3 regions of the Staphylococcus piscifermentans genome follow, and region 2 is predicted to be linked to each of the others. Evidence: predicted binding sites of a transcription regulator. Region 2 holds the regulator's gene; each other region holds the start of a gene.

What was found. Region 2 encodes Rex, which represses fermentation and respiration genes when NADH is low (regulators of the CRP and FNR family bind a similar motif). Its sites were predicted from a motif close to TTGTGAAATATTTCACAA; they were not measured.
Positions count from the first base shown of each region.
Region 1: a site for Rex is predicted at 5,936-5,953, ahead of CKV71_RS01520 (anaerobic C4-dicarboxylate transporter family protein). Genes of this name have one in related genera too.
Region 3: a site for Rex is predicted at 6,317-6,334, ahead of CKV71_RS05795 (L-lactate dehydrogenase). Genes of this name have one in related genera too.

Region 1 covers NZ_LT906447.1:357,243-368,178, reverse strand. The annotation lists gene CKV71_RS01550 (hypothetical protein) at 47-1,165, shown strand; gene CKV71_RS01545 (hypothetical protein) at 1,187-1,636, shown strand; gene CKV71_RS01540 (hypothetical protein) at 1,694-2,245, shown strand; gene CKV71_RS01535 (hypothetical protein) at 2,324-2,518, shown strand; gene CKV71_RS12320 (hypothetical protein) at 2,576-2,722, shown strand; gene CKV71_RS01530 (hypothetical protein) at 3,404-3,586, shown strand; gene CKV71_RS01525 (KxYKxGKxW signal peptide domain-containing protein) at 3,577-4,320, opposite strand; gene CKV71_RS01520 (anaerobic C4-dicarboxylate transporter family protein) at 4,599-5,906, opposite strand; gene CKV71_RS01515 (catalase) at 6,620-8,554, opposite strand; gene CKV71_RS01510 (putative hydro-lyase) at 8,852-9,640, opposite strand; gene tatA (twin-arginine translocase TatA/TatE family subunit) at 10,730-10,936, shown strand, end outside.
Region 2 covers NZ_LT906447.1:1,066,882-1,077,817, reverse strand. The annotation lists gene CKV71_RS12785 (delta-lysin family phenol-soluble modulin) at 1-8, opposite strand, end outside; gene CKV71_RS04830 (accessory gene regulator AgrB) at 513-1,085, shown strand; gene agrD (cyclic lactone autoinducer peptide AgrD) at 1,094-1,231, shown strand; gene agrC (quorum-sensing sensor histidine kinase AgrC) at 1,263-2,558, shown strand; gene agrA (quorum-sensing response regulator AgrA) at 2,563-3,279, shown strand; gene CKV71_RS04810 (GH32 C-terminal domain-containing protein) at 3,359-4,822, opposite strand; gene CKV71_RS04805 (YeeE/YedE family protein) at 5,034-6,119, shown strand; gene CKV71_RS04800 (sulfurtransferase TusA family protein) at 6,146-6,370, shown strand; gene CKV71_RS04795 (redox-sensing transcriptional repressor Rex) at 6,533-7,177, opposite strand; gene CKV71_RS04790 (ABC-F family ATP-binding cassette domain-containing protein) at 7,714-9,642, shown strand; gene tsaD (tRNA (adenosine(37)-N6)-threonylcarbamoyltransferase complex transferase subunit TsaD) at 10,015-10,936, opposite strand, start outside.
Region 3 covers NZ_LT906447.1:1,236,867-1,247,802, forward strand. The annotation lists gene CKV71_RS05760 (FAD/NAD(P)-binding protein) at 1-195, shown strand, start outside; FMN riboswitch at 295-427, shown strand; gene ribD (bifunctional diaminohydroxyphosphoribosylaminopyrimidine deaminase/5-amino-6-(5-phosphoribosylamino)uracil reductase RibD) at 605-1,654, shown strand; gene CKV71_RS05770 (riboflavin synthase) at 1,661-2,293, shown strand; gene ribA (GTP cyclohydrolase II) at 2,309-3,490, shown strand; gene ribH (6,7-dimethyl-8-ribityllumazine synthase) at 3,523-3,984, shown strand; gene CKV71_RS05785 (proline dehydrogenase family protein) at 4,051-5,046, opposite strand; gene CKV71_RS05790 (alpha/beta fold hydrolase) at 5,302-6,132, shown strand; gene CKV71_RS05795 (L-lactate dehydrogenase) at 6,371-7,327, shown strand; gene CKV71_RS05800 (tRNA 5-(aminomethyl)-2-thiouridylate-methyltransferase MnmM) at 7,404-7,961, opposite strand; gene CKV71_RS05805 (tRNA modification radical SAM protein MnmL/YtqA) at 7,966-8,922, opposite strand; partial or broken gene CKV71_RS05810 (MDR family MFS transporter) at 9,178-10,357, shown strand; gene leuS (leucine--tRNA ligase) at 10,667-10,936, shown strand, end outside.

The sequences.
Region 1 (10,936 bases), 710 kb from region 2:
CGATTCGGATTCGCTTGTTGAGTCCGACTCGCTTTGAGAAACTTTAGTGCTCAATGAATTTGAAGCACTGATGGATGCCGCAGTACTTTCAGATGCCACACCGCTTAAGGATTCTGACGTACTGATCGATGATGCGGTACTTTCGGATGTGCTCGCACTCACTGAAGCCGCTTCACTCTCAGAAGCTGAGATACTTGATGAAATGCTGTTACTAATAGACTCAGACTTGCTCGTTGAAACTGCGGTGCTCTCTGATGTGCTCGCGCTGATAGACATTGATTTGCTATCTGAAACGGATGCACTTTCAGATGCTTGCTCGCTTAACACCTCAGAAGTGCTTGTAGATACTGAGATACTTTCAGAGGTGCTCGTACGAATAGAATTCGATTCGCTCAGCGATTTAGCTTCACTAGTTGATGTTGAGGTACTCAAGGAATTCGATTCACTTTCCGATTCTAAAAGACTTGCTGATGTGCTGGCGCTAATTGAATTAGAAGTAGCAATCGAATTACTGCTGCTCTCTGATGTGCTCGTATTGATAGACGTTGATGTACTTTGCGAAAGCGAGTTGCTGGCTGAAGTACTGCCTGAAACACTAGCGCTTGTCACTTCAGAATCACGTGTTGAAACTGAAGTACTTGCGACCATACTATCGCTGATAGAGCTAGATTCGCTTTCTGACTCTGCTGTACTCAATGAAGTACTTTTGCTGACTGAAGCGGATGTACTTTCAGAGTTTGAAATACTTGATGATTTGCTGTCACTCAATGATGAAGATTCACTCATAGATTCTGAATCGCTGGTTGATGTGCTTGTGCTGATGGCTGTCGATGTTTTAATCGAATCTGAAAGACTTGCTGATGTGCTCGCACTGATTGAGCTTGAGGCACTTTCTGAGCCTGACGTACTCAACGAAGTGCTTTCTTTTACAGAATCGGAAGTACTGGCAGAGTTAGCCATACTCGTTGAAATACTGCTGCTTGTCGAACCGGATTCACTAGCTGAAGTTGAAGTACTTTCGGATGTGCTGGCCTTAATGGAATCTGATTCGCTTTCGGATTCTAAAAGACTTGCTGAAGTACTCGCGCTGAGTGAGTCGGATGCGCTCGTTGAGGCTACAGTGCTCAATGAAGTGCTGGCACTTGTTGAATCGGCAATGCTTTGAGAATTTGAAGTACTGTTGGCAATGCTTGTACTTGTCGCTTCTGATGTACTGATTGACTCGGAACCGCTCGATGATAAACTGTTGCTCAAGGATTCGGATGCTGTTTTGCTGAGTGATTCTGATTCGCTCAAGGAAGCGCTGTTGCTTGCACTCTTAGATGCTGAAGTGCTTGTCGATGTACTTAAACTACCGCTTAAAGACTCTGAAGCGCTCGTTGAAGCTGCAGTGGATTGGGAAGTACTGGCAGCTACAGAATTGCTCAATGAACTAGAGTTGCTTAAAGAAGCAGCTGTACTTTCTGAAGTGCTGCGCGCTGAATCTGAAAGGCTCTCTGATAATGAATTGCTTTCGGATATTGAATTGGCTTCGCTTAATGAACTGCTGGCTGATTGCGAAGCAGCATTAGAACTGCTGACTGATGTTGAAGCGGACGTACTTGTTGCAAGTGATTCACTTAGCGCTTGCGATTGAGATGCACTCGTCGCAATACTGTCTGATGTCGATGCTGAAAGTGATATTTGTTGAGATGTGCTGGCTGATTGTGACGCTGCTGTACTTTCTGAAGTGCTGATGGATTGTGACAGACTACCAGAATTACTGTTTGATAGGCTCGTTGAAAGCGAAGTGCTTAATGCTTCTGATTCTGCTGTGCTGGTTGACGTACTGCCTGATAAGGAAGCGGATGTTGCTTCGCTTAGAGAAGTACTTTGTACGGCGCTTAATGATTGTGATGTTGAAACTGAGTTGGATTCCGCTATCGAGTCGCTTTTAGATGTTGATGTTGAAGCGGAAATGACTTCGCTGTCTGAGGTGCTTGTTGAAGTACTTGTTGATAACGACCCGCTCAATGACGATGACTTAGAAGTACTGATAGCTGTACTTTCTGATGTTGATGCTGCAATCGAATTTGCTTCAGATGTGCTTGAAGAGCTGCTGGCTGATTGTGATGCTGAAATTGAATTTGCTTTTGAAATAGAGTCACTTTCTGATACTGATGTACTTGCTACTATTGAATTGCTCTTTGAAGTGCTCGCAGCTTCACTGATGGATTGTGATGTTGATAAAGATCCGCTTGTCTGATTTGAAAGACTGGTTGATGCTGACTGTGAATCAGCTAGGGATCCACTTTTAGATACACTGTCCGAAATGCTTTTTGCAGTGGAAGCACTTAATGAACTAGATGTAGAGCTGCTGATTGACGAGCTGTTAGATGTTGAAGCGGCCTGTGATGCTGCTGTCGATGCGCTAGTTGAGCCGCTGATTGATTGCGATGTTGCAATAGAATCAGACAATGAAGTTGCTGTACTTGCTGATTGCTGTATAGAAGTACTTAATGAACCACTTGCTGATTGAGAGTCAGATATACTGGCATTAGTTGAGGCCTCAGCACTGGCACTCTCGGAAGCTGAGGTGCTTTTCGACAGAGAATCGGCAACGATACTTGCACTTGTTGAAGTTGATGCTGATGCTGCACTTGTACTGGTTGATTGCACGATAGATGTACTTGTCGATTGTGATTGTACTGGATCGACGCCTTTAATGGTTGTCGTAAAGTAATTCTCTTTACCTAAACTGTTATCATTTTGCGAAGCATAAGGTATAAATGTAAACGATAAATCTGCTTTAGGATTGGAAATCGGTACCGTAAAGGTAGACGTAATGCCATATCCTTTCCCCTCGTTGGTAGGAGTGATGGTTGTATATGGCCAACTATAACCATTACCAATTTTTGTCATCGGGTTATCAGTAGGCTTTGGTGTCGTCAAAAATTTTAAAGGTGCATCCCAAGTAGATAGCCCTGATTGTACAGTCGTTGGCGTACCATAACCAGCACCTAAAGTAATCATTGGTACTGTCGCAGTTCCCCATGTATTCATAGTTACTGTATTAGAGTTTAAAGATGGTTTTTCTACAGTAGTCGTGTCAGGATTGTCATAGGTTACTGTATATACAAATGTTAATGAAGTATTGTTGGTATTCGTAATAGTTAAATGATAATAAATCGATACGCCATTATATTTATCTTTGCCTACGCCTGTATAAGTTGTAGACGTAGTAGTTGCTGCGGCTGCTGCCATAGGAGTCACTTGCGTTGCCGCAGCTAACATTCTCACGCGTAAAGGTGAATTAGACATACTGGTACTCGTGCTTGTCGATTGATTGACACTACTTGAAGGATTATTTGATGATGTTGTACTTTGCGTGTCGCTCGCGTCAGTTTTTGTTGAATTCTGAGAGTTGGTTGAAGCTGTTTTATTTTCTGTGCTGTTTGATGTTGTATTATTGGAAACTGACTTTTTATCTGCTGAAGAAGTAGTCGTACTATTTTTAGCGGAAGTACTATCAGCGGCAGTTTTAGTTGTGCTTCGAGAAGCTTCTGAACTACCTTTCGTTAAATTTTCAGAATCTTTTTATTCTTGATGCGTTTGGCTTTCACTTGTTTGCTTATGAGTTTGACTCTCAGTATCAGCTGTGTTTGAAGATGCTTCTGAGTTCTGAATAGTTTCAGATTTTGATGTGCTGGTTTCTGAAGTTTTATTATTTTTGGACGCCTCGCTAGATTGTGTTGATTGCGATGACTCAGCGGATTCTGTTTGAGAATCGCTTGTTGATCCAACATGTTTGTCGTCTTTTACGCTCTCCGACATACTGCCTGAATTAATAGCTTCACTTTGTTCTGAAGTGCTTGTTTGTGAAGGTGCAGTACTTTCTATTTGAGAGGATTCAGTGTTTGTTTCGCTTGCTGAGCTTTCTGCATTTGAACTCGTGTTAGACTGGCTTGCTGAAGATTTAGTCAGAGAAGTAGAATTTTGATTTGCGACTGTCTCACTGAAAGATGATAACTCAGAAGTAACAGGGGTTTCTGAAGCTGCGAATGCTTGGTGTCCATCTATTAAGTTCATTGTGGCAAAAGCACCGCCTACAACAGCGGATTTTTTAATGAAATCTTTTTTCAAATCATCGGTTGTATCTACATCAAGTTCAATTTTTTGTTCCTTTTCAACCGATTTATTTTTAAAAGGCATTCCCATAATTCGTAATAATTCAATTTCTTTTAATCCAGCTTTAATCCAATGTTTGCCAGCTTTATATAGCTTGAACCTTACCTTTTCTTCTCCCATACTTTGTTCGAGTTTTTTCTTTTTCTTCGACATTCATACAATCCCCAATCTTTTCTTTATAAATATTTTCTGCTCTATCAAAAAGTCGATTATATTTTTTACTTATCTTTCAAACATATATTATTCATTCGCTTTTTACAACTACTTTTGCAAAATATTCTTACAAAGAAATTTTAATTCATATGATATTCTCTTTAAAGCCATACTCTTGTACTATTTAGTATTGCACCGAAATTGAAACTTAAACATTTTCAAAAAGCAAAAAAAACAGACAGAAACACTCCAGCAGAAGTCTTTCCATCTGTTTAAAATTATATTCCAAGTAATGCTTTTATAGTAAAGCCTATAATGACTGAGACCGTAATAGCAAAAAATCCAGGCACGATAAAGCTGGTTGCCCGCGTTTGTTTCGTCTCATCAAGATCCACTGCAAATAACAGTGTGGGTTGCGCGGGAATGACGAAATTGACATTTAAAGTTTGGACCATGGCTAAGAAAAAGGTTGGTGGCACGCCGATACTCATCAAGATTGGAAGCATAATCGAAGCCGTTGCTGATTGCGAGATCACAATGATTGTAACGAGCGAAACTAGAACGATGACCAGCCAAGGCACTTGTTCAATAATACCGCCTATTTTCTGGGTCATAATCTTTTTATTCTGAGGTGCACTGAAGATGGTCGCACCTAGCCAACCAGGCCCAAGCACTGCAAACAAGGCACCAATGGCAGATTGTGTAATATGGGAAGACAAAATATCGGTCGTCTTCAGTTTAACCAGCACCAGATTGACTGCTGCACTGGCATACATAAAGAGTTGTACAATATCCGTGGTCTGTAGTTTAATCATTTTGCCGTCTACTTTAAATGTAGGAACCAGATCCGAAAATATACCGAATACTAAAATACAACCTACCCCTATTAGAAAGGCTGCTACGCCTAATTTAACTCTGCGTGGAAAATACGGTTTAATATTTACTTCTTCTAAATCACTCAAGATATTTTCAGCAAATACGCTTGGTTGGACATTGCGTTTACGTCCAACAAACGTGCAGTAAATACTGAGTGCTAACATGCTGAGTAAAGCTGTCGGCAAAACGATAGATAGATATTTACCCATTGTCACCCCGGTTACCGCTAACGTTGCAATAATATAAGCTGTTGCTGAGGCTGCCGGACTACAAAGCAAAGCTAAGTTTGCCGTTAATACTGAGGCAATGAGCGGTCGTTTCGGTTGAATCCCTGCTTTCGTCGCAGTCTTTGCAATAATGGGTTCAAGTGATAATGCAATATTTGCTGTTCCGATGCCAAATACAAATAAGAAGACAATCATTGGTGCTATAAAAATAATAGATTTTGGAAAGCGTTCAATAATCTTTGATGCAAGGTAAACAAGATAATCTATACCTCCTGTTGCTTGCAAAGTTCCTCCCGCAATACCAATAGATAAAATAATAAGTACGGCTGTCACCGGTGCGGAACCCGGAGGCAAGCCGAATATAAATATCATAATCAACTGTGCTACAATGGCGAAAATACCACAGCCTAATGCACCCGCTGTTCTCAGTCCCATAATAATAGCGAGTACCATAATCACAATTTCCGTTATAAATAGGAACATGTTGACTCCTCACTTTACCCTTCTAAACTTTGTGAAAAAATTACCATGATTTAGTGTATCACGATGTGTGAAATTTCGGCATGCCTTTTCCACTCTAAAATTCGACTATTTCGTAACAATTTTTAAACCTATCTTTATTTTGTCTCTGCATTATTTTGAAATCAAAAATTACTTAATTATGTTGAGGATTAATTGCGTATTTATTTTAACTTAAGTTGCGAAGCGTTTTTACATTCTTAGGGTAGTTTAAAATGCGAGGAAGTGCCAAGAAAAAGATGAAATCTGGACACTAGTTTCTGAGTTGTGTCTAGAAAACACCTTATTCTGGACACTACTTTCTGAGAAGTGTCTAGAAAACACCTTATTCTGGACACTACTTTTCGAGTAGTGTCTAGAAAACACCTTATTCTGGACACTACTTTCCGAGAAGTGTCTAGAAAACACCTTATTCTGGACACTACTTTCCGAGAAGTGTCTAGAAAACACCTTATTCTGGACACTACTTTCCGAGAAGTGTCTAGAAAACACCGGAATCTGGACACTACTTTTCGAGTAGTGTCTAGATTATGTGGATATTGGACATGTTCACTCTATTCTCGGCCAATATCCCCCTATCCCCACCTGTTTCAATATCTTCCTCTCAAACACGAAGGGGCTAGGACACCAATCAATGTCCTAGCCCCTCAATCTTGCTCAATACAATATTTACTTATTTATTTTCTATCCCAATAACGCACTTTATCAAATGCTTTTACGATAGTATCTGGATTATCTGAAGTGAAGACACCTGGTGCATCTAATTTGATTTTGCCATCTTGTAAATCTTTAGCTGCCGCTTCATTAAAGATAATCGGTTTTTTATGTTTGTAAGCCAATGCTGCAAATTCTTCTGCGTCTGGCACTAAACCGTTACCATCTGATAGAATCACTAAACTGTCGAATAAAGTAGAGTGTGCTGTTTCATAAGTGTCATTCACTGTGATGTCATCTGACAATTCTTTTTGTTGTTTACCGATGAAGGCATAGTTTAAGCCGTTTGAAGCAAATTCTTTTGCATATTTTTTCAATGTTTCTGGATCAATATCGCCATTAATCAATACGGCTACTGAGTGGCCTGGTAATGGACGCTTGTATTTTTCCATCGTCAATTGACTGTCTTTTTTATCAGATTTTACTTCTTCATTTTCTTCTGGAACGGTAACACCTACATTATCCGCTACACGTTCAGCAAGTTCACGGTCTACTTTATTCAATTGATTAACTGCGCGCTGACGCACATCCATACTTTTACATTTACCAATTTCAAATGAGAAGCCATCAACTGTATGGTCATATTCAGGTTGTGTTAAGCTGTTAAGATATAATTTAGCTTGTGAATAATAGTCTTTGAAACTTTCACTGCGTGTACGCACTTTATGACCTTCCACGCGTTCTGGATAATGTTCGTAACCACCTTGTGCTTTGGAACTAGTGAATGGGCAGTTACCTTCTAAACCATTGTTGTGATAAGATGTTTTATCTGTATGGATATCCATTTGATACATTGCGTCACGTTGGTTATTGTGCACTTTATTCACTGGGCGGTTGATAGGAATTTGATTAAAGTTCGGTCCGCCAAGGCGTGAAATTTGTGTATCTGTGTAGGAGAAAAGACGACCTTGTAAGAGTGGGTCATCTGAGAAATCAATCCCTGGCACGACATGTCCTGGATGGAAAGCAATTTGTTCGATTTCATCAAAGACATTGTCTACATTGCGGTTCAATGTCATTTTACCTACAACTTTTACAGGAATTTCATCTTCCGGCCATAATTTAGTCGGATCTAAGATATCGAAATCGAAATCAAATTCTTGGTCTTCTCGAATAATTTGCAGACCTAATTCCCAAGCTGGATAATCCCCTTTTTCAATAGATTCATGTAAGTCTTTACGATGGAAGTCGATATCTTTACCTTGTAAGATTTGTGCTTCATCCCATACTAATGATTCTAATCCATACACTGGGCGCCAATGAAATTTAACAAAGAAAGATTCGCCTTTTGCGTTAACTAAACGGTACGTATGTACGCCGAATCCTTCAAGTTGACGAATATTTTTCGGAATACCGCGGTCGCTCATTACCCACATTGTGGTATGTGACGCTTCTGGATTTTCAGCAAAGAAGTCCCAGAATGTATCATGTGCCGAACCACCTTGTGGCGTTTCTGTATCAGGTTCAGGTTTCACTGCATGAATCACGTCCGGGAATTTGATTGCATCTTGGACGAAGAAGACTGGAATATCGTTACCTACTAAGTCAAAGATACCGTCGTCAGTGTAGAATTTAGTTGCGAAACCACGTACGTCACGGACTGTATCAGGAGAACCTTTCGAACCTTGTACTGTAGAAATTCTCGTAAATAATGGTGTCTTCTTATCAGTATTTGTTAAGAAATCAGCTGATGTATATTCTGATAAATCTTCATATAATTCGAATTCGCCATGAGCACCAAAGCCGCGTGCATGTACTACGCGTTCTGGAATACGTTCATGGTCGAAATGCATAATTTTTTCTCTGAAATGAAAGTCTTCAAGCAGGCTTGGCCCACGTTCGCCTGCTGTTAAAGTGAGTTCGTCTTCGCTGACTTTTGTACCATTATTGGTAGTCATCGGTTGGTCTTTACCGTTTTTCTTAAACTGTTCCAACTGCTCGAGCTTTTTATTATTATTTTCTTCTTGTTTACTCAATGTAAATCCCCCTCACATATGTGTAAAAATAAAACCACGGTAATCTGTTCCCTTTTAGAGTTTATATAAAACTCAATTTGCATTTAACGTTGATTTATATAATAAAAATATACAAATACTGAAATGTGTGGAGTATTTTCTGAGGAGGAGGAGCAAATGAAAAAAAGCACCCCTTTCAAAAAGGGAGGTGCTCTCCAAGTCTTTCTTTTCCGGCAGGTGTTAGTCACTGAGTTCGCTGTCTTTGATGTCAGTAATGAACATGTGGCCGGGCGCGTGTGTGATGATCAGGTCTGGTTTGGCATCGAGGGCGACTGATTGTGGAGTCACGCCGCAACCCCAAAAGACGGGGACTTCGTTGTCTTTGATTTGGACAGGCTCGCCGAAATCTGGATGGTCTAGGTCTTCTACTCCGATGTCTGCTGGGTTGCCGATATGAATTGGTGTGCCATGGACGTTCTTGAAATGTGTGGTGATTTCTGTGGCACGGATAGCGTCTTTCATGGTCATGGGGCGCATGCTGACGGTGATGTTGCCGTCAAAGCGCCCTGCTGGTTCGGCAGGTATATTGGTGATGTACATGGGAACGTTGTGGCCTTCTTCGAGATGGCGCAGTGGAATTCCGGCTTCTAGCAAGGCGTGTTCGAAAGTGAAGCTGCAGCCGATCAAGAAGCTGACCATGTCTTCGTTGAACAGGTCTTGGACGTCTGTCGGTGTGTCAATCAGTTCTCCGTTCTTATAAACGCGGTAAGCGCCTACATCTGTGGTGATATCGGCATCTTTGCCGTATTTGGAAAAGTTGACTTCGCCGACTTCTGACACGTCGAGTAATGGGCAAGTTTTTGGATTTTTGAAACAGAATTTTAAAAAATCGTATGCATATTTTGAAGGTAGAATGACGACGTTGGCTTGGATGTAACCTTTTGCCATCCCGCTTGTATGTCCTGTGACTTCTTTTTCTCGAATCATTTGGCGTAAAGCTTGCGGCGAAATATTTTGTAAATCTGTCATGTGTAAACATCCCCTTTGTTTAGTGTTTGTACTATTTTAACAGATTCTGGGGGGATGTGCGCGATTGTGTGTAAGCGTTTTCTTATTTTCGTTTTACGCCTTATAAAGAACGGTAGTAGTGCGGTTGTGTGTAAGCGTTTTCTTATTTTCGTTTTACGCCTTATAAAGAACGGTAGTAGTGCGGTTGCGGATACCAATAGAAATACACCGACTTTATGTTAGGCTAATTTGTAATGTTTTTGTACATTATATGTTGCGGTAACTTTATTTCCATGCTATGATTTATGTGTATTAAAAAAGAAGATACTAGCTGTGAACTAGTATCTTCCGAGTAAAGGCTCACAATTACTGGTTGTGAATACCAAACGAACCTTTTTGGTTGGCTGATTAAGTTCTTGCGAAACTTAGTTAGCTTATTTTTTTGTTATGCGGCAATATACTTAGTTTAGCTATAAAAGAGTCTATAACAACAGATTCTTTTATAGCTATTTTTTATATGGTTTAGAAGGAATTTAACTATCTCTGGCTTAGGATTTTAGACCATGTTATAAAAGGGTGCCTTTCCTTTAAAGTGTCTAGGCGCCTCTTCCTCGCTTAGACACTTTCGGCTCTATCTGTATAGGCGCCTCCTCCTTGCCTAGACACTTTCAATCCTAACTGTATAGGCGCCTCCTCCTTGCCTAGACACTTTCAATCCTAACTGTATAGGCGCCTCTTCCTTGCCTAGACACTTTCGCCCCTAACTGTATAGGCGCCTCTTCCTTGCCTAGACACTTTCGCCCCTAACTGTATAGGCGCCTCTTCCTTGCCTAGACACTTTCAATCCTAACTGTATAGGCGCCACTTTCTCGCCTAGACACTTTCGCCGGTCCATCCAGCCAGCTCGGTCGCTTTCCCGACTAACTACCTCTTCTAAACACCCCCTACTAATGCGAATCCACAAACTTATTCCCGCTCAGATCTCCCTCCCACTTTCACGCTCCTTCCATTTTCTTACTTTTTGTCAAAATTTATTTTTAATTGATATTGATAATCTTTATCAACAGGTATAAAGTAAAGGTAATCAATCTTTAAGAGAGGTACAACTTTATGTTTACAAATATGTTTGTCCTTGGTATCACTGGTCCTACGAGTTTAGTTGTTATTGCCATTATCGCCTTAATTATTTTCGGTCCGACGAAATTGCCTCAATTCGGCAGAGCTATCGGATCGACTTTGAAAGAATTTAAATCTGCTGCTGAGCATATAGATGAAGATTCGCACGAGACACCCAGTAAACCCTCAGAATCTCAACGT
Region 2 (10,936 bases):
CCTGCCATGTGACATACCTCCTTTAAATATTTTTTAATGGTCAGTCAGTTGGGCATCCCGTTTTTTCTTTGCGAAGAATATCAAACGAGAATGCTGAAACTATGTTACTTTACATACAATCAATCTTGAGATAACGCATTACTTAGCGTATTTTTTTACAGTGTCTAGAATCAAGTTAACAAAGCTTTTAACTGTGTCTACAATGTTGCCTGTCATCTCGACGCCTCCTCTCAAATTTGAGGTTAAGACATATACGAGATATGTCTTTAAGTAAATTCTTCCTTCACTTCTTATCACATCTCTGTGATACATCTTTATTAAAACATCTTGTTTATATTTTTTGTTAAAAATTCCCTAAATAACTGTTTTTCCTACAAAACTGTATGGAAAATTATGTTAAAATATCGATATTAGCAATAATAATACAGTTAGGAATTATAAATGAACAGTTAGGCAATAAATGAAAATTATATACGTTAAAATTGTATAATGTAAGCGAGGAGAGTGAGGCTATGCAAAAGGCTTTAGAAAGACGTATAGATGCTTGGGCGCAAGCCTTGCAAAAAAGAAATAATTTAGATCGAATTGCTTACTTAAAAATCAAATTAGGTCTTGAAGTTTTCTTTAATAATCTTTTTAAAACGATAGTTGTTTATGGACTTGCTCTTCTATTCCATGTTTTCTTATACACTTTAACTGTTCATTTAAGCTATTTCATTATTAGGCACTATGCACATGGCGCGCATGCGAAATCAAAACTTGCATGTTATATAGAAAGTATTATCTTATTTGTAATTTTTCCGTGGATATTGATTTCTATCGATATACCACCAATTTTTATGACAGTAATGGCAGCGGTTGCATTTATATTGATATGTATCTATGCTCCATCTGCGACGCTTAAACAGCCTATTCCAGATCACATGAAGAAAAAGAAAAAAATTATGGCTATTAGTATAACTGTTATTTTGCTCATTGGTTCGTTCTTTATCCCACAACCTTTTAATGAGCTTGTACAGTTAGGTATCGTTTTAATTGGTGCTGCACAATTGCCTATCTTTTTTCCAAAACAATCGAAAGGATGAATTTTATTATGGATATTTTAAATGGTATTTTTAAACTTTTCGCTTTTATCTTTGAACAAATTGGCAACATTGCTAAATATAATCCTTGTGTTGGATTTTTTGATGAACCAGAAGTACCTAGCGAATTATTAGATGAACAAAAATAAGTTTTTTCTTATTTAGAAAGTGTGAAAAAACATGGAGCTTTTAAACGGCTTATTTATAGCGGTTTTTCAAGAAGTTATGCTTTTCATAATTGCCAAAATAATTTTAAACATGAAATATGCAGCTAAGGATATATTATATATCTTGCTTATCATTTTAATTGGTAGTTTTTGTTACTACTTTTTTAATCGATTTGCTTTATTTATAGTAATCATAGCTGCTATTTTGTATTTTTATAAAAAAGTAAAACTATACTCTTTTCTTACTATAATTGGAAGTATATTAATTTTATATCTCAGTAGTATGTCTACTCTATTGATATTTTTATTATTTGATATACGTAGTTTAAATATAATTATAGTTAATTTAATCTATATATTAATTTTTGTATCTGTATCAATAGTTTGTTCTTTTTCACTGAGATATCTTATTAAAATTTTGAGACAATCTTATTTATCGACCAATAAAATCTACATAACACTTGTAGCATTATTTCTATTCTTTACATTTGTGATGCTTTTTACTTTTATGCCATCAAGTATTGATAAATCAAGTACATTTAAACTTGTAATTATAGTATATGTGGCATTTATTTTAGCAATAGTTATACTGGTTATTGTCATATCTATCTCATTACTCCGTGAAATGCGTTACAAACGTCAAATGCAAGAAATTGATAATTATTACAAATATACAGTACGCATTGAAAAAATTAATAATGATATGCGTAAATTCAGACACGACTATGTCAATATTCTATTATCTATGTCCGAATTTATCCGAGATGATGATATGGAAGGTTTGAAAACTTATTTTGATAATAATATCACGCCTTTGAAAGATAATATTCAAACTAAATCATTTAAGATAAATGGTATTGAACATTTACAAATACGTGAACTTAAAGGCTTACTAACCAGCAAGATTATTCAAGCTCAAGAAAATAATATTCAAGTAAGCGTAGAAGTACCAGACGAAATTAATGAGATTTCATTAAATATGATTGATTTATCAAGATTGGTTGGAATTATATTAGATAATGCTATTGAAGCTTCTTTAGAAATTGATAATCCTTTAATTCAAATTGGTTTTATGAAAGAAGAAAACTCAGTAATTATTATTATTATGAACAAATGTGCGAAAGATATTCCTAAAGTGCATGAACTTTTTCAAGAAGGTTTTTCAACTAAAGGAAATAATAGAGGATTAGGATTATCTACATTAAAAGAAATATCCGAAAGTAAGGAAAATGTCTTATTGGACACAATCATTGAAAACGATTACTTTGTTCAAAAACTAGAGATTATCAATACGAAACGTAAGGAGTGAGAGAATGAAAATTATTATCTGTGAAGACGATCTGCAACAACGTTCTCATATCGAAGAGATTATCAATAATTATATTATGATTGAAGAAAAACCATTAGAAATTGTTCTATCAACTGCAGATCCTTATGAAGTGCTGGAATATGCAAAAGAAACAAACGAAATTTGTTGTTATTTCTTGGATATCCAATTAGATGCAGATATTAATGGTATTAAACTCGGTAGTGAGTTGAGACAATATGATACGATGGGCAGCATCATATTTATTACAAGTCACAGCGAACTCACTTATCTTACTTTTGTTTATAAAGTGGCTGCCATGGACTTTATTTTCAAAGATGATCCAAGTGAAATGAAATCACGTATTATCGATTGTCTTGAGACTTCTTTGACACGTTTGCAACTTCTCTCCAAAGAAAACAACGTAGAGACTATTGAATTAAAGAGAGGCAGCAATTCAGTATATGTGAATTATGATGATGTCATGTTCTTTGAATCTTCTTCTAAATCGCACCGGTTAATTGCACATTTGGATAATCGGCAAATTGAATTCTATGGCAGTTTAAAGGAACTGAGCAACATAGATGACCGCTTCTTCCGTTGCCATAACAGCTTCGTGATTAACCGCAACAATATTGAAGAAGTGATTTCTAAAGAACGCGAAATCCACTTCAAAAATGGTGAGCATTGTTATGTATCAGTACGTAACCTTAAAAAAATATAAATTTAAAAGCCGGTTGAGTCCTAAAATAAATGTCTCAGCCGGCTTTATGTTTGTGCAGTAAGGTTCAAACCATATTTTTTTATCCAAAAATCGATTTTAAGTTATATTTTGTAAACTTCAAATACACTTGGCCAGATTCAGTTCCCGCTTTAATGCCAGTACTATTTTTATCAGGGAATATACGGGAAGACATTACTCTTTCTCCGTTGTTGCAAAAGATTTCGATACTAGAAGAATCCACGAATATTCTCAACTGTTCAAGCGGCTTTGCAAGCTGAGCTGAACACTTTGTTCCATAAGCTTCATTCGGTAACGCCCCACTCTCACTGCAGTCTAAAGTGACTAATCTAGAATGTGTATTATAAGTAATGAGCGTAGAATTTTTTTTAGAAGTTCTAAGTTCAAAATATATTTCTGTCGCTTCATTTTCCAATATATCAATCAACATTTCGAACTGCTCGCCCTCATATGGATGCAATTGTTTCGTGAATTTATTCGCATAACCTAAAGCAGTTTCTTCATTATATCTGAGTGCTGTATAGGCTGGATGTGGACATTGATATAATTTGCCTTGTTCGATGGAGAGCGTTCTCGGTATGGATAAACAAGGTGCTGTATTAGCTTGGTTCAGTTCTTCGATTTCACCATGTGCTTTGAGTAAGCCGATCAAGACTCTGTTACCCGCTTCATCTTCAAAAGTTTGAGGAGCAGTGAAACCAAATCCATCATCCAATAATTTATAGTCACCATGATTCATGGTTAATCTTTCAAAATCCAAATGTCCTAATAAGAAACCTGAATGGATTTGCTTATCTTCATGATGCACAGTAAACATCAATATATCATAGCCGCTTAGTGTAAAATAGTCTGGTGAAGTCCAAGCTTGTCCAAAATCTGCTAGTTTTGTTTTAATAGGCTTTACATATTTCCAACTCAAAGGATTTTCAGCGTTGTAAACTAATATTCTCCCTTGCTTTTCTTCAGTTTGTGCACCAAATAACGCATAAAATTGGTTATCTTTTGAAAAAACTTTCGGATCTTGCAAGGTAGGCAAGAATCTTTCAGGTGGATTTTCAATAACTGGTTTTGGAAATTTATTAGCTTGGTGATGGTTATTAATAAATGCTAATAATTGATATGGAACAATCGCTTTATCCCCACTAGTACCTTCACCCGTATAAAGGTAGTGCAAGTTATCTTGATATACAAAAATACTGCCTCCTTTAATTCCATATTCATCAAAACGATTATCTGGTTGTAATACACTGCCATCCGCTTCAAAATGCACTAAATCAGTTGATTCATATTGAAATCCATAACTTAAGCCTTCTTGAGAATAAAATGGATACCACTCATGAGAAATATAATATTTACCATTGTGATATAGCATTCCATTAGGTTTACCTGCTGCTCCGAATGGAGGTTGCAGATGAAATGTTTGTGTATAGGAAGATTGACTGACTTGCTGCTTCATTTCTGTCAGTGCTTCCGTAGAGGTTTGTTCTATACGTTGTAATGATGTTTCATTTGTCCATGGTTGCATGAAGGTAATCCTCCTGTTTCGTACGATATTAGTTATTATCCATATTTTAGCATATTTCACTGTTAGCTTATATGTCATTTTTAACCTTAAATATTAAAACTATATGCTCTTAATAAATTTAAATATGCAAATAGAAAAAACTCCCCTTGCAAATGATAACATTCTTTATTATTATAAAGCTTATTAACATTATCGGAAATGAGGGGATTTAATGCTATGGATGATTATTAGTGGACTTCTGGTCGGAAGTTTACTCGGATTTGTTATGCAGCGTACACGTTTCTGCTTAGCTGGAGGCTTCCGTGATATGTACGTTCAAAAAAATAATAAAATGTTTTATGCTTTATTGATAGCGATATCAGTTCAAGCAATCGGTTTACTTGTCTTTACAGCTATTATCGGCAAACCTTTAGATAACGGTACCTTTCCTATCGCAGGGACAATCGTCGGTTCATTTATCTTCGGTGTAGGGATTGTACTTGCTGGCGGTTGCGCTACTGGAACTTATTATAGAGCTGGCGAAGGATTAATCGGCAGCTGGCTGGCATTATTTTCATATGCTGTCTTTTCAGCAATTACTAAAGCTGGTGTGCTAAAACCAGTCATGGAAAAATTAAATTCTAAAACGAACGTGAATGCAGATATGTCTACAAGCACTGGTATTCCTGCTTGGATTTGGGTAATTGCAATCGTCGCTATAACTGGTTACCTGGTAGTCAGAACTTTACGTAAGCCTAAACCTAAAATTGCAGTTCCAAAATTAAAACAACGCTATACAGGCGGGCGTCACTTCTTCTTTGAGAAGAAATTCCATCCTTTCATTGCTGCCATTGCAGTCGGATTAATAGCTTTACTTGCATGGCCGATGAGTTACTCAACTGGACGTGAAGGCGGATTAGGTATTACAACACCTTCTTCTAACCTTGTACAATTTATTTTGTCAGGTAAAACTTCTTTCTTAGACTGGGGAGTGTTCTTAGTACTTGGTATTTTCATCGGCTCATATATCGCAGCCAAAGGATCCAGAGAATTCGCTTGGAGACTTCCAGATAAGAAAACATTGCGTAACAGCGTTATCGGCGGTGCCTTTATGGGATTCGGCGCTTCTGTAGCTGGCGGATGCTCAATCGGAAATGGTTTAGTAGCTACAGCAGCTCTATCATGGCAAGGCTGGATTGCTTTAGCTGCTATGATTTTGGGTACATGGTTTATGAGTTACTTCTTATTCGTCAAACCTATGAAGGCCGCACAAAAGTCTTCTCATCAAAATGCAGCACGTCCTGCAGCACAATCATAATTTGAAACTTATTAAGGAGTGTTTACATGTTATACGAACTCGGTACAGTAGGAATGGTTTGTCCTTTCCCGCTAATTGAAGCACAAAAGAAAATGGAAGAGTTGCAAATCGGTGATGAGTTGAAAATTGACTTCGACTGCACACAAGCAACAGAAGCGATTCCGAATTGGGCAGCTGAAAAGAATTATCCAGTAACCAATTATGAACAACTTGGAGATGCTTCTTGGACAATTACAGTTCAAAAAGCTTAAAAATTTATTAAAATAGAGAATGGATATCATTCCACACTCAAATAAAATGAGCTGGGACTTCGTATGAGGTCCCAGCTCTATTTTTAATAACAATAGCTTTGCCGAGGAGAATTGACCGAATAATTTTTGTTAACATTATTTCCGTCTCGATACTCCTCTTTTTTAGCTATTATTTCGTAAATTATTCATAAAGAACAACAAGGATTGTAATTCAATCCCTAAATCTATTTGATGAACTGATACATCATCTGGGACATCAATACGTACGGGTGTGAAATTCATGATTCCTTTGACATCACTCTGCACGAGTTGGTCAGCAGCCTCTTGTGCTGCGGGCCCTGGTGTTGTAAGTATGACGACATCCAAATCAGCCTTTTTCAAGACTTTTTGAAGATCTTGCATATCATTCACAATAACATTGCCGATTTGTTGGCCTATCACCTCATCACGAACATCAAATGCCTCAGTAATTAGCATTTCATCATGAATAGAGAAATTATATGAGAGCAAGGCCTTACCTAAGTTCCCTACTCCCACCAAACCAATTTTAATGGTGTCTCGCTCACTAATTTTACTCTTGAAAAATTCTAACAAACTTTCAACATTATAACCGTAACCTTTCTTACCTAGTTCTCCAAAGTAAGAAAAGTCTCTTCTGATCGAAGCAGAATCGATATCTAAGGCCTCGCTGATTGTCTTAGAATTAACACGGTCAATGCCTTTTTCATGAAGTTGATTGACAAGTCTGTAATAAAGCGGCAAACGTTTTAAAGTCGCACGAGGAATATTATTTTTTTGATTACTCATCTATGTTTACCCCCACATCTTTTGAACTATTTCTCAATTTTCCGAGGATACTGCCCAGAAATAGCTGTTCTTTAATACGTTCTCAACGGACAAATTGATATATGCAAATAGTTTTTGTTTTATATTGTTATTACATTAATCTTCCTAAACAAGAAGGAATAAAGCATTTTTATTAACTAAGTATACCTTATATACCTCCTAAAATAAATGACTGTAAAAGTAACTTTCTATGAACAATTTAATCAATAACCATATAAATTACAGTTAAATTTGTCACTTATTTTTCAGCAATGTAGTTATCATTATACGATTAAATATATAATTTGAACACATGATATCCTAAGAAATTTAATACAATTGAATATTCACTTTCGATTTCAATGCAAATACGTATTATTTTCCTATCCAGAAAATCAAGAAGATTTGATAGGCATATTCAAGTTTAGCACTTATAATGGAGAGTAAGTGATTAAAAGAGCCAAGAAAGGAGGACTACGAGATATTCTACATATACTTTATCTCGTAAATAATACGGCATGATATTACTACAGTTAAATGATGTCTCTAAATCTTTTGATGGAGAAGAAATCTTTAGTGATGTCCATTTCGAAGTGAAGAGTCATGAGAAAATCGGTATTGTCGGTCGCAATGGTGCCGGCAAATCTACCTTAATGAAAATCATTGCTGGTGTGGATAATTATGATGAAGGTCATATTTCAAAAATCAAAAATTTAAAAGTAGGTTATTTAACACAACAAATGACTTTAGATACAAATCATACTGTTTGGGAAGAAATGTCTAAACCATTTGCGAAACTTAAGCAAATGGAATCAGATATGCAAGCAGAAACAAATTGGTTAGCTGAACATGCGGATGCCTATGAAACTGAGACATTTAAAGAACATATGGCTAAATATGAATCCCTCTCTAACCAATTCGAACGCCTAGAGGGTTATCAATATGAAAGCAAGATCAAAACTGTGTTACACGGTTTAGATTTTACAGAAGAGGACTTCCATCGACCAGTCAATGACTTCAGCGGTGGGCAAAAAACACGTTTATCTTTAGCTCAAATGTTATTAAGTGAACCTGATTTATTATTACTAGATGAACCAACTAACCATTTAGATATGGAAACGACACAATGGTTAGAAGATTACTTAAATTACTTTAAAGGCGCTATCGTGATTATCAGTCACGATCGCTTCTTCCTCGATAAAACAGTCAACCAAATCTATGACGTAGCTTTAGGAGCCGTCCAACATTATGTTGGTAACTACAGTAAATTCATTACACAACGTGACCAATATTATGAAAAACGCATGCAAGAATATGAGCGGCAACAAGCTGAAATCAAACGTCTTGAAACGTTCGTGGAAAAGAATATTACACGTGCTTCGACTAGCGGAATGGCAAAAAGCCGACGTAAAGTATTAGAAAAAATCGAACGTATAGACAAACCCATGTTAGATGCACGAAGCGCTAATATTCAATTTGCTTTCGATCGCAATACCGGCAACGATGTCTATCATATTCGCAACTTAGAAATCGGTTATGACCATCATCCTGTGACTTCCCCTATAACACTTGAAGTCACAAAAGGCGACCATATTGCAGTCATCGGACCCAATGGTATAGGTAAGTCTACTTTTATCAAAACAATTGCTGAGCGTCTTCCTAAAATCAGTGGCGAAATCAGTCATGGTGCCAATTTACGAGTCGGTTATTATGATCAAAAACAAGCTGAATTCAAATCAAACAAAACCATTCTGGATTATGTATGGGATCAATACCCTACTATGCCAGAAAAAGATGTACGAGCAGTACTCGGTCGTTTCTTATTTGTGCAAGATGATGTAAAAAAAGTGATTAATGATTTATCAGGTGGCGAGAAAGCACGTCTTCAACTTGCCCTACTTATGTTAGAAAGAAATAATGTACTTATCTTGGATGAGCCTACAAACCATTTAGATATAGATTCTAAAGAAATGCTAGAACAGGCACTGCAAGATTTTGAAGGGACACTGATTTTCGTTTCGCATGATAGATACTTTATTAATCAACTTGCAAATAAAATTTTCGATATGGATGAAACTGGTGGCACAATGTATGCGGGAGATTATCAATATTACTTAGATAAAACTGAAGAGAAAGCTGCTTTACAAGCAAAGGCTGCAGCTGAACAAGCTGAAGAGAAAACATCTAATAATACTACCAACTCTTATTCAGAACAGAAAGCCCAAAAACGAGAGCAGCGTCAAATTGAACGTCAAATCGAAAATTGTGAAGCAGAAATTGAAGCCTGCGAACAAAAAATCGCAGAAATTGATGAGCAATTGACCCAGCCCGAAATCTTCAGCAATCCTGAAAAAGCTGGACAAATGGCTGAAGAGAAAAACCATACCGAACAACAGCTCGAACAAATTATGAAGCGATGGGAAGAATTACAAGAAAAAATAATTTAATCTATAAAGGTTACCAAGGACTAAAAATGATTACTTCATTTTAGTCCTTTTTTATTACAATTCCTTAACAAAATTATCAACATTAAAAATCCCTTAACATCAACTATCCACAGAGTTATCCTAGTTATCCACAAGTAATAAGTTACTTATTCCTCATCTATTCACACTGCTTGTTACGCTTATACACACTCATTACCATACTTATCCACACTTTATGCACTGTTTGTTGATAAGTACGCATGTTCGCTATTGACAATTGTAAAAGCTTTATTAAATTAGTTAAAACTGTAAATACTTAAAAAAGCGGAAGCTTGAACCAATTAATGGCCCAACTCCCGCTTTATCAATAATCATTATTTTTTATACTAGTCTTTATGACTGGTTAAATGAAAAATCTTCAATATCCAGACTGCTATGTCCGTTCAATTGCATATCGCTTCTCATGCCAGCTTTATATAGATAATGACCTGCTGCACCTATCATTGCTGCATTATCTGTACATAACTTAGGGTTCGGTATCGATAATTTGATTCCATGGTCAGCACATGCTTTTTTCAATTCAGTGCGCAACCCTTTATTACTTGCTACTCCGCCTGCTACAATCAATTGCTTAACATGATAGGTTTCACAAGCTTTTATAGCCTTTCCAACTAAAACTTCTACGACACTGTTTTGGAAACTTGCCGCTACGTTTTCAGGAATAATATCTTCGTTTTTCTGTCTTAAATTATGCAATTTATTAATCACTGCACTTTTCAAACCGCTGAAACTGAAATCAAAGCTCTCAGGTTCCAACCATACACGAGGGAAATCATAAGTATCTTCGCCCTCAGCAGCCAATTTGTCTACTTGTGGGCCGCCAGGATAAGACAATCCAATTGTACGTGCTACTTTGTCATAGGCTTCACCTACTGCGTCATCTCGTGTTTCTCCAATGACTTCGAAGCTCAAATGATCTTTCATATAAACCAACTCAGTGTGCCCGCCTGATACAATTAAAGCCATTAAAGGAAATTCAAAGGGTTCCTCTAAATTATTGGCATAGATATGGCCAGCAATATGGTGCACAGGAACTAGAGGTTTGTCATATGCAAAAGCGAGTGCTTTAGCTGCATTGATTCCAATTAATAAAGCACCGATTAATCCAGGACCTTCTGTCACTGCTACCGCATCAATTTCCTCCATAGTTACCTCTGCTGTTTGCAACGCATCTTCAATCGTAGCGGTTATGCCTTCCACATGGTGACGACTTGCCACTTCTGGTACCACACCGCCAAAACGTTTATGACTTTCA
Region 3 (10,936 bases), 170 kb from region 2:
CCAATGGGCGGTATTCAAATTGTCCCTGAAACCAATCAGGTAATCAGCCCTCGACATGGTACGCTGCCTCATCTTATTGCTATCGGACAAATTACCAACGGCATTAATCAGGCACGCAATGGTGTAAACATGATTGTGCGTCAATCTGTGCAAGCAGTCAAAAGCTTATATGATTTTCACGAACAAATACGCTAGATAAGCTTTTGTTATTGTAAGATTGATAAAAATAAGATATGATTAATTCATGAGTTAAGATTTTGAATAACTCTTATTGATTCAGAAACAATTTCATAAAAATTCTTTCGGGGCAGGGTGAAATTCCCAACCGGCAGTAAATTAAAGCCTGCGACCTGTATTCTTTTTTGAATATGGCTGATCTAGTGGAAATCTAGAGCCGACAGTATAGTCTGGATGGGAGAAAGAATGAAGAACATCATTAAATGTGAAACTTAATTATCTATTTGATTTAAAAAGTTTTAGTTTAAGTGGTCTTATTTAAGTATGCCTTTATACTAAATTTTTTATTTTCAAAGATAAATGATGATAAATTCTATTTCCCGTTGCTCAATTTTATTGGACAACGGTTTTTTAATGAGGTGATTGTTTGAATCGATTTTTACAAAATGCAATACAACTGGCAAAAATGGCAGAAGGTCAGACAGGTGTGAATCCAGCAGTTGGCTCAGTAGTCGTAAAGGATGGTTGGATAGTAGGTCTTGGCGCACATCTCAAGCAAGGTGAACGTCATGCTGAAGTGCAAGCTTTAGATATGGCTGGTGACCAAGCTCAAGGCGCTACGATTTATGTATCCTTAGAACCATGCACACACTTCGGTTCTACACCGCCTTGCGTCAATAAAATTATTGAAGCAGGTATTAAAAAAGTAGTGTATGCCATGAAAGATATTTCGCTCGATTCACCCGGAGATGACATTTTGCAATCTGCAGGTATTGAAGTGGAATATCAGCATCAAGCCCAAGCTGAGCTCATGTATAAAGACTTTTTTAAAGCGAAATCTGAAAATATACCAGAAGTCACATTGAAAGTCAGTGTGAGTTTAGATGGCAAACAAGCGACAGATACAGGGCAGAGTCAATGGATTACTAATCCAGGTGTTAAACAAGATGTCTTTAAACACCGTGCACGTCATGACGCTTTGTTGACAGGTGCTGGAACAGTTCAAGCGGATAATCCGAGTTTAACGGTCAGACTAGAAGGCGAACGACAGCCCGTTAGAGTAATATTAGATAGAAGCGGCCGATTAAACCTGCAACAACAGATTTTTCATGACCAGCAAACGCCAGTCTGGTTGTATACAGAAAATAAAGAAATGCTGAATAAAGAACATTCTAATCAAGTTAAAATCATACTGTTAGAAGATTGTTCTATTAAAAATATTTTACAAGATTTATATCATAATGGTATTGGTTCGCTTTATGTAGAAGCTGGACCTAATGTATCTTCTCAATTTCTCCAATCAGAGTGTGTCCAAACACTCATCATTTATTATGCCCCGAAAGTTATTGGAGGTTCAGGGAAATATCAGTTTTATCAAACTGACAATGTACTTTCCTTGGATAAAATTCCTCAATTTGAAATTGCCAACTCTGAAATCATCGATCAAAATATTAAAGTTTCACTAAGAAAGAAGTGATCTTATATGTTTACCGGTATAGTTGAAGAAGTCGGTACAGTCGTCCAGACTGCTTCAGAACAAAATGTCATGAAGTTGACGATTGAATGTCACACAATCTTGCAAGACATTCATATCGGTGATTCTATCAGTGTCAATGGCGCTTGCTTAACTGTAATTTCTTTTAATAACCAAACCTTTGATGTTCAAGTGATTAAAGGTACTGAAAATAAAACATATCTCTCTGAATTACGTAAAGGCAGTGCGGTTAATTTAGAACGTGCGATGTCCAGTCAAGGAAGATTTGGCGGCCATTTTGTATTGGGTCATGTTGATGACGTCGGAACGATACGTCGAATTCAACCATCAGCTAATTCCAATATTGTCACGATTCAATGTCCGACATCACTGACTTCTCAAATGGTACAGCAAGGTTCCATTACGGTAGATGGTGTCAGTTTAACTATTTTCCGTTTAGATGATGGTCAATTTGATATTCATTTAATACCTGAAACGAAGCGTGCGACGATTTTAAGTTCGAAAAAAGTAGGAGATAAAGTGCATTTGGAAGCGGATATGTTATTTAAATACGTTCAAAAAGCACTTTCAAAAGATGAATCTGGATTGACTAGGGATAAATTGAGTCAGTTTGGATTTTGATAGGAGTGGATTGAGATGAAATTCGATAGTATAGAATCTGCTGTGGAAGCATTGAAAGCAGGAGAAAGTATTATTGTAGTAGATAATGAAGACCGAGAAAATGAAGGTGATTTAGTAGCTGTTACAGAGTTTATGAGTGATAATACCGTCAATTTCATGGCACAAGAAGGACGCGGTTTAATTTGCGCGCCGCTTGCACCATCACTTGCTGAGCGACTTAATTTGACGCCTATGGTTAAAGATAACAGCGATGCATTCGGTACTGCTTTTACCGAAAGTGTGGATCATGTAGATACTACAACTGGTATTAGTGCAAATGAACGAATGATGACGGCTAAAGCATTAATTTCAAATGAAGCGAAGCCAGAAGATTTCAACCGTCCAGGTCATCTATTCCCACTTATTGCTAGAACTGGAGGAGTATTGGTCAGAAATGGACACACAGAAGCGGCAGTTGATTTGGCTGCAATGACAGGTGCTAAGCCGGCTGGTTTGATTTGTGAAATTATGAATGCAGACGGCACAATGGCAAAAGGAGATCAGTTACAACAATTCAAAGAAGCACACCAGCTGAAAATGATTTCTATTGAAGCACTCGTACACTACCGCAGAACACATGAACAACATATGCATGCTAAAGCAAAAGTGAAATTACCGACAGATTTCGGTACATTTGACATGTATGGGTTCGAATCTGACTATTCTCATGATGAAATTGTAGCTATTGTTAAAGGCGATATTAAAAAAGTGGAAAATGTGCGTATTCACTCCTCATGTTTAACAGGTGATATTTTCCACAGCCAAAGATGTGATTGTGGGGCACAATTAGAAGCGGCAATGGAATATATTGATCAAAATGACGGTATGATTATTTATTTACCACAAGAAGGCCGTGGCATAGGTTTGATTAATAAATTGAAAGCCTATGAGCTGATTGAACAAGGCTATGATACAGTAACAGCCAACCTTGCTTTAGGATTTGAGGAGGATCTTCGCGATTATTATCATGCTGCGGAAATCCTTAAACATTTCGGTATAGAAAAGATAAATTTATTAAGTAATAATCCAGAAAAATTTAAAGGAATGCAATACTATGGAATTGATGTCGCAGATAGAATTGAATTAATTGTTCCAGAATGCGAGCACAACCATGATTATTTGCAAACTAAAAAAGAAAAAATGGGACACATGCTGTAAAAATTATTATCAATAAATTGGAGGAAATCAGAATGAATTTTGAAGGAAAACTATTAGGACAAGATTTAAAAATCGGAATCGTAGTTTCACGTTTCAATGACTTTATTACAGGACGCTTATTAGAAGGCGCGAAAGATGTACTGGTAAGACATGAAGTAGACAGCAATCAAATTGATGTTGCTTATGTGCCAGGTGCATTTGAAATTCCTTTAGCTGCAAAAAAACTTGCAGAGACTGGAAAATATGATGCAGTAATTACTTTGGGCTGTGTCATTCGCGGCGCAACTTCCCATTATGACTACGTATGTAATGAAGTGGCGAAAGGTGTTTCTAAAGTCAGTGATACAAGTGGCTTACCTGTTATTTTCGGTGTGTTAACAACTGAAACTATAGAACAAGCAGTGGAACGCGCTGGAACAAAAGCTGGAAATAAGGGAGCAGAAGCTGCAATGGCAGCCATTGAAATGGCAAACTTGCTTAAATCAATCAAATAATTTTAAAATTCAAAAAAAGGAAGAAACTTTTAGCTTAACTGCCAAAGTTTCTTCCTTTTATTTATTTTATTTTTTCTTAATTAAAGCAGTTGTGGCAGATGATAATCCGATTAATGCAGCAATGACGCCCGCTGTAATAGCTAGTGTTTTTGGCTTAACGAATTCTTTGGCTGCTAAATTCAAGTTTTGTGGGCGTTCTGCTAAACGTCTCATGAAATAACCGAACCAATCATCGCCGAAAGGTACATAAATACAGAAATTGTAATTATCGTCAGCAATTGCGTAAGCTAAATCAGTTCTGAAGCCAAATAACATTTGGAATTCGAAGCTATCTCTATCAATATTATTATCTTCTACAAATTTTTTCACATGATCGATGATTTTATCATCATGTGTAGCGATAGATGTAAAATTCTTCGCATTTTTCAGTCTTTTTTCAATCAAAGAAATGTAATTCGTATCAATATCTTCTTTATTTTGATAAGCAATCGATGCATTTTCTTTATATGCACCCTTTACTAGTCTTAATCTGATATGTGGATATTTTTCAACCATATCTTCAGCAGTATACAGATAGGCTTGAATAACCGTGCCTACATTATCATATTCTTTAGAAATATCATCTAATACATGTAAGATATCATCTAAGCCTGCAAATTTTTCAGTATCAATATTTACATGTCTGTTATCTAATTCTTTAGCTTTAGCTACAATTTCTCTAAGATTTTTCTCAGCTAAGTCTAAATCAAATTCAGCGCCCAACTGACTGATTTTAACAGATAGATGTGCTTTAACATCATTGTCATGCATTGCTTGCAGAACTTTTAAGATGATATCCTTTTCGATTAAGCTTTCTTCTTTTGTTCCGACAAACTCACCCAAACAATCCACAGTAACTGTAATTCCCTTATCGTTAAGTTCACGGATTTTTTCAATTAAATCATCTAAGGAGTTGCCGACTACAACTTTGCTTGCCCCTAATACTGGTCCGTATTTCTTTGCTGAGTTATTTAAAAATGTATTATTGGACAAACCGATGAAAAAATCTTTAACTAGTGACATAGATATTCCTCCCATACAACTATATTGAAATTAGTGTATCATGTTTCAATAATGTATGAAAACGTTAACAATATATAAAAATACACGATATTATATCATATTACAAAAACTGTAAATAATGTTAGATTAATTTTTCATGAAATGATTTAAATAATACTGCGTTATAAAAAGAGGAAATGAGTTCAAGATAGATTTTGAGGACTTTATTTTGATACAATAAACTTAAATAATAAGAGTAGAAGGGTAGTCGTTGATATGTGGAAGTGGGAAACAGAAAGTGAAGCAAAAGGTGTCATTGTCATTGCACATAATTTATTAGAACATACGGGTAGATATGCCTATGTTATCACTTCATTAAGAAGAAATGGATATCATGTGATCATGGGAGACTTGCCTGGTCAAGGTCAAACCTCTCGTTCTAATAAAGGACAGATTGACAACTTTGAAGTCTATCACGAACATATCTTAGAATGGTTAAGAATAGCCAGTGAGTATAAATTACCGACATTTCTGATGGGAATAGGTCTAGGCGGTCTGATTACATTGAATCTGTTAGAAAGAACGGAACTGCCAATTGAAGGAATTATACTTTTATCTCCATTAACAGCATTTCAAAAAAATAATAAAACACGTAAAAACATGCTGACTTCAAATATAGGCGCAGGGGTAAAAGATATGCGCTTTAATTTAGGAATTGAACCAGAACATTTAACTAGAAATGAAGAAGTTATTGAAGAAACTAAACAAGATGGATTGATGTTGAAGAAAGTTTCTTACCATTGGTACAAAGAAGTGGTTAATGTGATGAGAAAGACTATGGAACACTTAGAGGATATTCAAGAAATTCCAATGTGTCTTATGTATGGAAAAGACGATAAAATTTTAGATACTGATGCCATCTTAGAAATAAAAAAACGCGTCAAAACGGATGAACTTTATTTTAAAGCTTGGGACGGTTTATATCACGAAATTCATAACGAACCAGAACGTCCTTTAGTGATGCGTTATATATTAAGTTATTTGAATAATAAAGTGAATGCATTAGGATTTATTCCTAATGATGTTGATGATCAAATTGAAATTTAATAAGTATAAAAAAGCAGACCTCTAATATTGAACGCGCAAATTTCAATATTAGAGGTTTGCTTTATAAATCTGCTGTTTTTCCAACCCCTTTTTTATTTGCTTTTACAAATTTAAGACTTTTATAATTACTGTTAAATTAGGTAAAAAAGCATTGCTTTTTCAGTGATAACCTGTTATCTTGAATATGTGAAATTAATCACATAAGGAAAGTGATTTTTTAAAAAGGAAGGGTAAGTATATGAATAATGTTAAAGCAAACAAAGTAGTATTAGTAGGCGATGGAGCTGTTGGTTCAAGCTACGCATTTGCGATGGTCGCTCAAGGGGTTGCAGATGAATTTTACATCGTAGACATAGCAGAAGAAAAAGTTAAAGGTGACGTTTTAGACTTGAATCATGGGATGCCATACGGCGAATCACCATCGATTGTTAAAGCTGGGTCATACGCTGATTGTTCTAATGCAGATCTAGTAGTTATTACAGCTGGTGCTCCCCAAAAACCAGGTGAAACTAGATTAGACTTAGTAGAAAAGAATACTAAAATCTTTAAATCTATCGTAGGACAAATCATGGACAGTGGATTTGACGGTATCTTCTTAATCGCTGCCAACCCAGTAGACGTGTTAACTTATGTAACTAAAAAAGTTTCTGGATTGCCAAAAGAACGCGTTATCGGTTCAGGTACAATTTTAGATACAGCCCGTTTCAAATATGAATTAGGTGCAGAGTTCGGAGTAGCGCCTGAAAGTGTGAACGCAAGTATTATCGGAGAACATGGTGACTCTGAGTTAGCAGTATGGTCTCAAGCTAGTATTGCAGGTCAAAATTTATACGATATTTTAAAAGAAGATCCTGCAAGAGAAAAACGCATCGAAGAAATCTTCTTGAATACTCGTGATGCAGCTTATGATATTATTCAAGCCAAAGGTGCAACATACTATGGAATCGCTATGGGATTATTGCATATTACCAAAGCTATTTTGCGCAACCAAAATCTTGTATTGACTGTTTCAAGTTATTTAGAAGGCGAATACGGCAATGAAGATGTATACATTGGTGTTCCAACACTTGTAAACCGTGCTGGCGCTGTAAAAATTTATGAAACTCCATTAAATGAAAAAGAAACTCAAGAGTTTAATCACTCAGTTGAAGTATTAAAAGATATTACTAAAAGTGTAGATAAATTATTTCAATAATTAAAATAAAAAAATGAGCTGGGGCATTAATGTCTCAGCTCATTATAATCTTACTAGCAGAAGCTCTTGCATTTATTTATCTTTTTTCAATAGCGCAAATATATGGTGGATTGTTGCGTTGATTAATAAAGCCGTATTGTAAAATGTGTGCTTGTTGCTGATCAAAATTTTCTAGATAGTGATAAACTGTTTCGCTTTCGATTTTCCCTTCAGGATGCCCTGGATAAATTACAAGCACAATAATGCCTTCTGGTGCAAGCATTTCAAAGATATTTTCAATTGCTTGAATAGTTGTAGCAGCTTCAGTCACAATATGTTTATCACCTTTAGGTAAATAACCCAAATTAAAAATCGCTGCATCAATAGGGCAATCAGCGGCTTCGACATACTGCTTTACATTTTGATGGCCATCATGAATCAAAATGGTATTCTGACAATCTTTAACTTTCTCACGTGCAGCTTCAATTGCGTCTTCTTGAATATCAAATCCGTAAACTTTCCCATTTGGCACATGTTCGGCTAGAAACAAAGTATCATGGCCGTTACCGCATGTTGCATCGATTACTGTACTCTTTTCATCGATATGAGAAAGTATAAGCGACTTAGCAAAAGGTAAAATACGTTCTACTTTCATTTGATTAATTGACTTCCTGTTCTTTCTTGTAGTGTTGGCCTTGAGCAGAATGACGTCTTGCTAATTCGGCATCGATTGCATTCAAAACTTCCCATTTATTAACACTCCACATAGGACCTACCATTAAATCAATAGGGCCGTCTCCGGTAATACGGTGAATAATCATTTCTGGAGGCAGGATTTCTAATTGATCACATACTAAATTGACATATTCTTCTTGAGACATGAAATTCAGCATACCTTTTTCATATTGCTTGACCATTGGTGTACCTTTTAATAGATGCAATAAATGAATTTTCAAACCTTGCACATCCATTTGAGCTACTGTTTTCGCTGTTTCCATCATCATGTCATAATCTTCGCCAGGCAATCCGTTAATAATATGAGAACATACATTAATATTATGTTTTCTTAATTTTTCTACACCTTCATAATAAGTTTGCATATCATGAGCGCGGTTAATCAAGTCTGAAGTTTCTTGGTGAACGGTTTGCAGTCCAAGTTCCACCCATAAATATGTGCGCTGATTTAAATCTGCTAAATATTCTACTACATCGTCAGGTAGACAATCCGGTCGAGTACCGATAGATAATCCGACTACTCCGGGTTCTTTAAGGACAGGTTCAAATTTTTCTTTTAATACTTCTACTGGAGCATGTGTATTTGTAAAGGCTTGGAAATAGGCGATATATTGTCCTTCGTGCCATTTTTCATGCATTTTTTCTTTGATTTCTTTAAATTGCACATCAATCGGATCAGCTCTGTTCCCAGCAAAATCACCGCTTCCTGCTGCCGAACAAAATGTACAGCCTCCATGAGCAACTGTTCCGTCACGATTTGGACAGTCAAAACCGCCATCTAAAGCTACTTTGAAAATTTTATGACCAAATTTATTTTTTAAATGGTAATTCCATGTATGATATCGTTTATCTTCAAATGCATACGTAAAATATTGACCCATATGACATTTTCCTTTCTAAAATTAATCCATTGTAAGATTTTACCATAATTTAAACAGTTATGTTTCTATAGTTTTATTTTTATGGGTTTAAATCCTATAGTAAGTGTAGTATTATTTACTAGTTGCAAAAATTCATATCATGCTATTTTCGTTTAAAATTTTCGCCGCTCTGACTAAAGGGTTGCGGAAATTTTATTTGGTTTAAAGAAAATAGACTTTGAAAATAAAAAATAGAGAGAAAGCGGGTGTTGCACAATGAATATGCCGAAAGAGGTCTGGTGGCTGGTCATCGGTATGGCAATTAATATTACTGGAGCAAGTTTTTTTATGGCCGTTAAACACTATCTATATGAGTCATGAACTGCACAAAAGCTTAACGACTGCCGGAATCGTTTTGATGATTAATTCATTAGGAATGGTCATCGGAAACTTATTAGGCGGAACTTTGTTTGATAAATTAGGTGGATTCAGAACTATTATGTTAGGCACTATCACATGTTTATGTGCGACGACATTGCTTAACTTCTTTCATGGATGGCCTTGGTATGCTGTTTGGTTAGTAATGCTTGGTTTCGGCGGCGGTATTATTATTCCTGCGATTTACGCGATGGCAGGTGTCGTATGGCCGAATGGGGGAAGACAAACTTTTAATGCAATTTATCTTGCGCAAAATATCGGAGTAGCTTTCGGCGCGGCAATGGGAGGTTTTGTTGCAGAATTAAGCTTTAATTATATCTTTATTGCTAATTTATTAATGTACGTTGCTTTCTTCTTTGTCGCTGTAACTCAATTCAATATTAAGTATAAAGGGAAAGTCAAAATTCCAGATACAAATGAATGGGCGGCTAAGAAGTACCGCAAAAGATTCATTGCACTATTATTATTGTGTGTTATGTTTGCGATTTGTTGGATTGCCTACATTCAATGGGAAAGTACGATTGCTTCGTTTACACAAGAATTAAATATCACTATGGGACAATACAGTTTGCTTTGGACAGTAAACGGCATCATGATTCTCGTAGCACAACCGTTAATTTATCCGATTATCAGACTATTGAAAGGCAACTTGAAGTTGCAGATGTTAGTTGGAATTTTAATCTTTATATTATCTTTCTTTGTCACAAGTTTTGCCGAGCAGTTTTCAATATTCATGGTCGGTATGATTATTCTGACACTAGGTGAAATGTTTGTTTGGCCTGCTGTACCGACAATTGCAAATCAACTTGCACCAGAAGGTCGTCAAGGCTCCTATCAAGGAATTGTAAATTCCGCTTCGACTGTCGGAAAAGCATTTGGACCGCTAATTGGCGGTATATTAGTAGATACCTTTAATATGCAAGCCATGTTCTTAACAATGATGGGATTATTAGTTGTTTCTATTGTTTTCTTGTTTACCTATGATAAAAACCTCAAGAAACATGAAATGAACCATTAAAAAGAAGGTATATGCTTTAAATTACAGCGTCTAGAACTTGCATTTAGACTAATAATAAAATATAGTAATAGATGTATATGGAGTAGTAATCTAAAGGACTCGCTAAGAGAGCTGGTGGTCGGTGCGAACCAGTTGAGTATTTTAGGTGAACTTACCAGCGAATAAATTTATGAATAATACAGCTCGAGCTATTATGTATGAGGTGCGTAGAAATACGAATGAGGGTGGTACCGCGGCACTTGTCGTCCTTCATAAGACAAAATCATAATAGTTTGAGTTGTATTTTTTATTGATTAGGAGGAAAGCAAAGTGAGTTTTAATCATCAAGAAATTGAAAAGAAATGGCAAGATTATTGGGCAGAACACAAAACTTTTAAAACGAATGATAATCTAGGTCAAAAGAAATTTTATGCTTTAGATATGTTTCCATATCCATCAGGAGCAGGATTGCATGTAGGGCATCCAGAGGGCTATACAGCGACAGATATTATTTCGCGTTATAAACGTATGCAAGGATATAATGTATTGCATCCGATGGGGTGGGATGCATTTGGTTTGCCTGCAGAACAGTATGCTTTA